Regions from separate parts of the Arthrobacter sp. Hb9-2 genome, predicted to be linked through region 2. Evidence: predicted binding sites of a transcription regulator. Region 2 holds the regulator's gene; the other holds the start of a gene.
What was found. Region 2 encodes LexA, which represses DNA repair genes until DNA is damaged. Its sites were predicted from a motif close to TCGAACANNTGTTCGA; they were not measured.

Region 1 (4,589 bases), on a different contig from region 2:
AAGCCCACCGGTTCGCGCACCGCGCCATCCTGGAGCCGCTCGCCGCCGGCCAGGACCAATTGGACGGGCTGCACGCCAACACCCAGATCCCCAAGGCGGTGGGCTACGCCAGGCTCGCCGCCGCCGGCCACCGGGAATACGAGCAGGCCAGCTCCAGCTTCTGGGACTCGGTGGTCCTGCGCCGCTCCGTTTCCGTCGGCGGAAACAGCGTGCGGGAACACTTCCATCCCTCAGCCGACTTCACGCCGATGATCCTTGATGCCCAGGGCCCCGAAACCTGCAACACCTACAACATGCTGAAGCTGGCCAAGCTGCGCTTTGAACAGTTGGGCGACCCGGCCGCCGTCGACTTCTATGAACGGGCAACCTACAACCACATCCTGTCCTCACAGCACCCCCGCCGCGGCGGCTTTGTGTACTTCACGCCCATGCGCCCCCGGCATTACCGCGTCTATTCACGGGCGCAGGAGTCCATGTGGTGCTGCGTCGGTTCGGGGCTGGAAAACCATGCCCGCTACGGTGAACTGATCTACAGCCACAGCGGGAACGAACTGCTCGTCAACCTCTACATCCCCTCGACCCTCGACTGGGCGGATAAGGGCCTGCAGGTCAGGCTCGACACGGACTTCCCGAACTCCGACGAGGCAACACTGCACGTCACGGCACACACCTCCGTCGAGGCCACCATCACCCTGAGGCGTCCGGGATGGGCCGCGGCATTTGAGGTCGACGGTGGGGCCGCGCCGGCCGGCGCCGGCCACGTCAGCATCAGCCGCACCTGGCAGGGCGATTCCGACGTCCGGATCCGGCTGACCCCCGGCTTCCGATCAGAAGGTCTGCCGGACGGTTCGCCCTGGGTCTCATTCCTTTACGGCCCCGTGGTGCTGGCATCGCGGGCGGGAACGGAAGGCGTACCCGGGTTCGAGGCTGCGGACGAACGGATGGGGCACGTGGCCTCGGGGCCCTTGCTGCCGCTTGCCGGAGCCCCCGTGGTCCCCAACGCCGCATCCATCCGGCTTCGCGACAGAGCCACAGTAACGGCGGAGCTGTCAATAATCGACGCCGGCGGGCAACCCGGCACCGTTGTCCTGGAACCGTTCCACGCCATCCACGACGAGCGGTACACCGTGTACTGGCCCTCCGGTGAGCCCAGCGAGCGGCGGGAGGAACTGCTGGAACTGGACCGGGCCGCCGTCGTACAGGGGGAAGTGGTGGATGGCGTAACCGCCGGGGAGCAACAGCCGGAGGCGGACCATGGCTTCCGTGGTGAAGGCACCCGTGCCGGGGGCGGCGAGGGCATCCACTGGCGCAGCGCAACCGGGTGGTTCTCCTACGTCCTTAATGATCGTGATGCCCGCGCCAGCCTGTTGCGGGTCCGCTTCCGCCCGGACGAAAACCGCAGCCATCAGCTGAGTCTGAACGGATTGCCTCTGGGCGAACCTGTCCGCCAGGAGCAGGAGGGCGGGGAGGTGCTGAGCGACTTTCGCATCGGGGATACCTATCGGGCTGCATTCCCTGGCGGCGGACTCGCCTTCACCGTCACGGCGCTGCCCGGCATGCGGACAGGGGATCTCCTGTCCGTCCAGCTCCTGTCGGTGCCTCCCCGGTAGTAGGGTTCCGTCATGGACATCATCCTCGTACCCGGATTCTGGTTGGACGCCTCATCCTGGGAGGAGGTGACGCCGGCCCTGGAGGCCGCCGGTCATCGGACCCATCCGCTCACGCTTCCCGGGCTCGAATCGGTGGACGCGAGCCGTGCCGGAATCGGCCTCCGCGACCATGTCGATGCGGTGGTGGCCCTCCTCGATTCCCTCGAAGGCAAGGTTGTGCTCGTAGGACATTCCGGCGGGGGTGCGATCATCCACGCCGCCCTGGATGCCCGGCCGAACCGGGTGGAGCGGGCCATCTACGTGGACAGCGGGCCCCTCGGCGAAGGGGGCGTCATCAACGACGAACTGCCCGCCGAGGGCGACGACGTGCCACTTCCGCCGTGGGAGGGCTTTGAAGACGCCGACCTGGTGGATCTGGACGAGGGGCTTCGCCAGGCCTTCCGTGCGCGGGCGATCCCGCAGCCGAAAGGCGTCGCCTACGACCAGCAGCACCTGAGTGATGAGCGCCGCTACGACGTCCCGGCCACCATCATCGCCTGCGAATTTCCGTCCTCCATGCTGAAGGAATGGATCGACGGCGGCCACCCCTTCGTTGCCGAATTGGCCCGGATGCGCGACGTCGAGTACGTCGACCTCCCCACGGGGCACTGGCCCCAGTTCACCAAGCCCGCGGAACTCGCCCGCGCCATCCAGGCGGCGGTGGAGCGCACGCCGTAGGCCGTCGTCGTCAATGTGTCGCTTCGTGCGCTCTACTTCACCCGCCAGAAAGGAAGGCCGCTGGCTGTGAATGTCCGGACCGGGGAGTACACTCGGAGTATCGAACATATATTCGAATAAGGGTGTGTTGTGGGCGTTGTTGTCGGTCCCCGTGTGATAGATGCGGGACTCTCTTTGCAGCTGGCTTGGGTGTCTCCGGTGCCCGTTGCTGCCGGTTATCCCTCGCCTGCGCAGGACTACTTCGACGGCCGGATAGACCTGAACGAGCACCTGATCAAGGACATCACCAGCACGTTTGTGGTCCGGGTCACCGGCGACTCGATGGAGCGCGCGGGCATCAGCGACGGCGATGAACTCATCGTCAACAGGGCCCTCGAACCAAAGGACGGCTGCGTGGTTATCGCCGTCCTGGACGGTGAGCTGACGGTCAAGCGGCTTCGCATCACCGCCACGGGCGTGGTGTTGCAGGCGGAAAACCCGAAGTACCCCGATATCAAGGTGTCGGCCCTCAGTGAGCTGACCATCTGGGGCGTGGCCACCCGGTGCCTGCACCATGTCTAAGGGACACGCGTGACCCGGCCAGCCATCATGCGGCAGATGCCCGAGATCGCCCACGTGGACGTCAACTGCTTCTATGCCAGCGCCGAACGCGCCTTTGACCCCTCCCTTGAGGGAAAGCCCCTGATCGTGCTCTCCAACAACGATGGCTGCGCCGTCACGCGCTCACCCGAAGCGAAGGCCCTGGGCATCGGAGTGGGCGAGCCCTGGTTCAAGCTCGCACCGCGGGCCAAGGAATGGGGCCTGATCGCGAAGTCCAGCAATTACGAACTCTATGGAGACATCAGCGCCCGCGTGATGGAACTGCTGGGCCGCTACTCCGCCTGGCTGGAGGTCTACAGCATCGACGAAGCATTCCTCGGCGTTAAAGGCACCCCGGACCACCTGCTGGAACTCGGGCGGACCATCAAGGCCGCGGCAGCCCGGAACGTCGGCGTCCCCGTCTGCGTGGGCATCGCCCGCACCAAAACCCTGGCCAAGCTGGCCAACCAGTGGGCCAAGCACAATGCGGCGTTCAACGGCGTCTGCCGCTGGGATTCGGTACCGCCGGAGCAGCAGGAGGCACTGATGGCCAGGCTCTCGGTGATTGAGGTCTGGGGCGTGGCAACCAGAATCACCAAACGCCTCAACGCCATGGGCATCCACTCCATTCTGGACCTCAAACGCGCAGACCCTGTCCGGATCCGCGAGCGCTTCTCGGTGGTGATGATGCGGACCGTCCTGGAACTGCAGGGGACACCCTGTATCCCCATGGAGGAGGCCCGGATTGGCCGGGACCAGCTGATCTTCTCCCGCTCTTTTTCCACTCCCATCACCAGGGCCCACGACGTGCGGCAGGTCCTCAGCGTCTATGCCCAAATGGCCAGCGGCCGGCTGGCCAAGCACAACCTGCAGGCCAAACTCCTCACCGCCTTCGCCGGAACGTCCCACTTCAACGCGCAGGAAACGTCCTTTCCGTCCGTGTGCGTCCCGCTTCCCATGCCGACGGCGGACCCTGTCATCCTCACCAAAGCCGCCCACGCGCTGCTGCCCGCCATCATTGACGGCGCCAAGTACGCCCGCGCCGGCATCATGGTCACGGACCTGCGGCCCAGCGGCAACCAGAAACCGCTGGAGCCCTTTGAGAACCCGCACGAGGAAAGGCACATCGGGCCGCTGCTGGAGGACATCACCCGCCGCTACGGCCGCGGCTCCATCGGCCTGGGCCACGCCGGGATCCGCGGCGGCCCGGACTGGACCATGAAACGGGACATGCGCTCCCCCAGGTACACCACCCACTGGGACGAGCTTCCGCTCGTCAAGGCAGCCTAGCTGCACCGAGGCAGCGCCGCCCGGGGAAGCGTCCCCACCACAGTTGTCCCTATGCTTCGTCCTCCACGCTGACCGGTTCCTCGATCAGCAGCGCCGTGCCCTGGTATGGGCCGAGCTCGATGAAGAAACTGTGCAGGTCGTCCACCTGGCCCACGGTCTCCTCGGTGAAGAGGTCCTGGACCTGCGCGCCGGCTTCCAGATGGGTGGACTGGACACTTCCGGTGATGCCTTCACCGGAGAAGTTCAGGACCGTCACCTGGATCTGCCCTGATGCGAGGCGGTGCACCATCACCAGCAGGCCCCGGTGGGAAACGTCCGGGACGTCCAGGAGCAGGCTGGTGGCAATCCCCCACTCCTCACGGACCTTGAGGATTTTCTGGAGCCTTCGGGCAA
Region 2 (4,589 bases):
AGCGCTGTCAGCATGTGGTCGTAAAAGGGCACCGAGGTGTCGATGTCCGAAATGCCGGTACCGTCAAGGTTGATCTCCACGAGCACGGAGGATTCACTCGTGGCACGCTCCATGCGCGCGGTCCGGGCCACGGCCGCATTGGATCCGGTGGAACTCATGGTCAGGTGTCCTTTGGGAAGAAGGAGTGGTTCAGGGCGTCCAGCGCCGGTACTTCAAGTCTAGGCATGAAGCGTGCGCTGGCCGGCAAGGATGCTTTCCAGGGAGGTGAGGAACGCTGTGGTTTCCGTCTCAGTGCCTGCGGTCACCCGAAGATGGCCTGGAATCCCGACGTCACGGATCAGGACACCGGCGTCGAGCAGCTCCTGCCATACCTCGTGGGGGTTCTCCAGGCCGCCAAAGAACACAAAGTTGGAATCGGAAGCAGCGGGCTTGAGGCCCATCCGGATCAGTTCAGCCACGATCCGGTCGCGCTGCTTCTTGATGTCTTCAACGTCGGCCAGCAGCGCCTCACGGTGCTGGAGTGCTGCGAGGGCAGTCGCCTGGGTTACGGCGGAGAGGTGGTACGGCAGGCGCACCAGACGCAGTGCATCCGTGACCTCCGGAGCGGCCGCCATGTAACCCAACCGAGCTCCGGCCAGCGCAAAGGCCTTGCTCATGGTCCGTGAGACGATCAGCCGCTCCCTTCCCGGCAGGAGGGTCAGGGCGCTGGGCGTACCGTCGTGTGCGAACTCGTGGTAGGCCTCATCAACGATGACGATTGCCTGGCTTGCTTCGCCGGCCTCATACACTGCCTCCACCACGTCGAGCCCCAGGCCGGTTCCGGTGGGGTTGTTCGGCGAGCAGAGAAACACAAGGTTGGGTTGCAGCTCCTTCACTTGGAGCGCCGCGGACTCTGCGCTGAGACCGTAGCCGTCAGCCCGTTCGCCCACGATGTATTCGGTGTCCGTGCCGCTGGCCAGCAGCGGGTACATGGAGTACGTGGGCGGGAAGCCCAGCGCCGTGCGGCCGGGGCCGCCGAATGCCTGGAGAATCTGCTGGAGGACTTCGTTGGAGCCGTTGGCCGCCCAAACATTCGACTCATCCAGCCCGTGGCCCAGATATTCCGCCAGGGCCTTCCGCAACTCACTGAACTCCCTGTCCGGGTAGCGGTTGAGTCCGGCGGCAGCCTCTGTTACTGCTGTGCTGATGGCCGCACGAACGTCCTGCGGCACACCGTGGGTGTTCTCGTTGACGTTGAGGAGGATGGGGACATCCAGCTGGGGCGCGCCGTAGGGGGTAAGCCCACGGAGGTTGCTGCGGAGGGGTAGCCGGTTGAGGCGCTCTAGCTGGTCATTCACCTGAACAGTTTAGTGCCAGCGCCGGGCCCCGGAAAATGTGACGGGCTCCTGTTCGCGCTCAGCGTGCCGCTGCCGCGAAGCCTTTGCAGGGGCTTTCCCGCTGCTACTCCTGCCCGCTTTCCGGGCGCGCTTCCAGTCCCAGGGCGGCGTCTCCGGGCTTCGTGCGGCTACCGGGTGGGGACGAACAGCTGCTGCCCCGGGAGGACCGCGCCCGCAGTCAGATTGTTGAGCTGCACGATGTCTGCCACAACGTCCCGCGCGTCCCGCTCCGGTGCAACGCTTCCTGCAATGGCCCACAGGGACTCACCCGGCTGCACGGTGACGGTGACGGTTGGTGTCACAGCCAGGTCCGCCGGCGAGTCCGAGGCCTTGGCGGGTGCGTTGAAGAAGCCCGCCAGGGAGAGCAGCAAGGCGGCCAGCAGCACCAGGGGGATGCCGATCAGGACGATCTTTCCGCGCCGCGTCAGACGCAGGGGCGGAAGCGGTGCAGGACGAGCAGCCTGCGGCTTGTCCCGCCCGGACATGAGGTAATGCACCGAAATTGAATCCTGCGAAGCAGATGTAGCTGACATGAATTAGCCCTCCTGGACCTTTACTGTGCTGCCCGACGTTCCGCTCCGGACCCGCGCTACCCGAGACCCGATGGTCCGGGTCTTCGAATGGCTACGCTCCGAATAGAACACATATTCGAACTTTGCTCCTCCTGTTTTAGCACCTATCGACGAATAATGTCGAGACTCGCTAGAACAAATGTTTGAAAAAGCAATGTGGCTGGCCTAGCTTTGAAGACAGGAACTACCACCTCGACAGTTGATCAGCAGGGTCTGACAATGACGGCGTGAACTTCAGGTCCGGGCCAAGAAGAGCCCGGGGCAACCGAAAGGCATTGGCGAATATGGCAGCAGCAGCCGCCGGGGGCAGGGCAACCTCCCAACCGAAGAAGACCGCCAAAGGCCTGACGCCGCGGCAGAAGAAAATCCTCGAGACCATCCAGCGCTCAGTGAATGACAACGGTTATCCGCCGTCAATGCGCGAAATCGGGGACACGGTAGGCCTCGCGAGCCTCTCCAGTGTCACGCACCAGCTTTCGCAGCTGGAGAAGCTGGGCTACCTCCGGCGTGACCCGAAGCGGCCGCGCGCCATGGAGGTGCTGATGCCCCTCACCTTGGACGGGGGTTCGCCCAAGCAGACAGCCGAGCCGGCTGCGCTCCTGCCTGCCGGCACCGGCAGCGTCACCGCGCTTCCCACCGCCATGGACACTGCCATGGTTCCCCTCGTAGGCCGGATCGCTGCCGGTGGTCCAATCCTGGCGGACCAGGTGGTGGAGGACGTCCTGGCGCTCCCCCGCCAGCTGGTGGGCCAGGGGGAACTCTTTATGCTCAAGGTTGCCGGCGATTCCATGGTGGACGCCGCCATCTGCGACGGTGACTGGGTGGTGGTCCGCCGCCAGGCGGACGCAGCCAACGGAGACATCGTCGCCGCACTGCTGGACGACGAGGCCACGGTGAAAACCTTCCGCCAGCGCGACGGCCACACCTGGCTGCTGCCGCAGAACACGCAGTACGAACCCATCCTGGGCGACCATGCCACCATCATGGGCAAGGTTGTTTCGGTGCTGCGCTCCCTCTAGCCTTTCAGGCGTTCTCCCCCGCCAGCCGTTCCAGCGCCGCAATGGCTGTCTTCCTGTCCGTTGTGGACCAGAACGGCGGCAGGGCACCCCGGAGGAAGCCTGCGTACCGTTCGGTGGCCAGCCTGGAGTCCAGCACCGCCACCACACCCTTGTCCCCCGTTGACCGGATGAGCCGTCCCGCTCCTTGAGCGAGCCGGATAGCGGCGTGGGTGGCAGAAACGGACATAAAGCCGTTGCCTCCGGCCTGCGCCACCGCCCGGGACCGCGCCGTCATCAGCGGATCGTCGGGCCGGGGAAAGGGAATCCGGTCGATGACCACGAGGCGGCATGACCCGCCCGGAACGTCAACGCCCTGCCAAAGGGACATGGTGCCGAACAGGCAGGTATCGGGTTCGTCGGCAAACTGTTTCACCAGTGCCGTCATGGTGGAGTCACCCTGGCAAAGGATGGTCATGTCCAGCTTTGGCCGGAGCGCGTCGGCCGCTTCTTCTGCCGCCCGCCGGGACGAAAACAGGCAGAGCGCACCACCATTGGAAGCCCGGATCAGGGCCTCCAGTTCTTCCAGTGCTTCAGGGGACGCCCCCCGGCCAGGCTTGGGCAGGTGCCCGGCCACGTACAGGATTCCCTGCTTCGGGTAGTCAAAGGGCGAGCCAACGTCAACGCCGGTCCAGCTCGGGGCACCCTCGCCCACCAGCCCCAGGCCGCCAGCTGCGGGCTCGAACGCGGATCCGATGGCCAGGGTTGCGGAGGTCAGGACAACTGTGTGCCCCGCAAACAACCCCTCCCGCAGTCGTCCGGCGACCGATAGCGGGGCAATATTGATCAGCGCGGGTGCAGTCTCGTCCGGTTGGGAATATCCCTGCTGGGGGTCGAAGGAGCTGGCGCGGGAAAACCACACCACTTCCCGGTTCTCCCGCGCGGCAAGGAGCCGTTCGCAGAGTTCCAGGATGAGCATCAGCCGGGAGCGCGCGAGCTGCCGCCCGCCGTCGGCCGTTGTACTGCTGTCCCCCTTGGAGTCGGACAAGGCAGCACGGCAGGCCTCGCGCAGCTGGTCCACGCAGTCCAACTGCTCATCGTTCAGTCCGTTGGGGAGCAACCCGTTGGGAACTCCCGCCAGGGCAACTTCAAGGTTCGCGGCAGCGGCGTTGAGCGCATCCACCGCGATGGCAGTGTGCTTTCGGGCGCCGGCGGCAGCTGCGTGGACCATGGCCACCGACAGCTGCCCCGAGACGGCGCCCGTGACCCTGTCCTGGAGTTCGTGGGCCTCATCAACCACAACGACGTCGTATTCGGGAAGCACCGCCAGCCCTTCAAAAGCGCTGACGGCGAGCATGGCATGGTTGGTGACCACAACGTCGGCGTCGGCGGCGTCCTGCCGTGCGAGCTCACTGAAGCACTCCGCGGCCATGGGGCACTTCTGCGCACCCAGGCATTCCATCGACGTGACGGAGACCTGCCGCCATGCACGGTCGGTGACGCCGGGCAGGAGCTCATCGCGGTCACCGGTGGTGGTTTTCTCTGCCCACTCCCGCAGGCGCACCACTTCCTTGCCCAGCTGTGAAGCAGGACCGCCCACAGCCGCAGCAAAGTGCGGGACGCTGGTGTCCTCCCCCAGGGAAAAC

Region 1: AC5RV1_RS02830 (LexA family protein) is a predicted target of LexA. The motif match lies at 2,428-2,443, and genes of this name have one in related genera.

Annotation. Positions count from the first base shown of each region.
Region 1 covers NZ_JBNHGJ010000002.1:254,747-259,335, forward strand. Annotated here, with positions in the region: gene AC5RV1_RS02820 (beta-L-arabinofuranosidase domain-containing protein) at 1-1,610, shown strand, start outside; gene AC5RV1_RS02825 (alpha/beta fold hydrolase) at 1,623-2,327, shown strand; gene AC5RV1_RS02830 (LexA family protein) at 2,457-2,888, shown strand; gene AC5RV1_RS02835 (Y-family DNA polymerase) at 2,916-4,196, shown strand; gene treS (maltose alpha-D-glucosyltransferase) at 4,246-4,589, opposite strand, start outside.
Region 2 covers NZ_JBNHGJ010000037.1:2,320-6,908, forward strand. Annotated here, with positions in the region: gene hisB (imidazoleglycerol-phosphate dehydratase HisB) at 1-158, opposite strand, end outside; gene AC5RV1_RS17715 (histidinol-phosphate transaminase) at 219-1,337, opposite strand; gene AC5RV1_RS17720 (LysM peptidoglycan-binding domain-containing protein) at 1,505-1,861, opposite strand; gene lexA (transcriptional repressor LexA) at 2,233-2,967, shown strand; gene AC5RV1_RS17730 (ATP-dependent DNA helicase) at 2,972-4,589, opposite strand, start outside.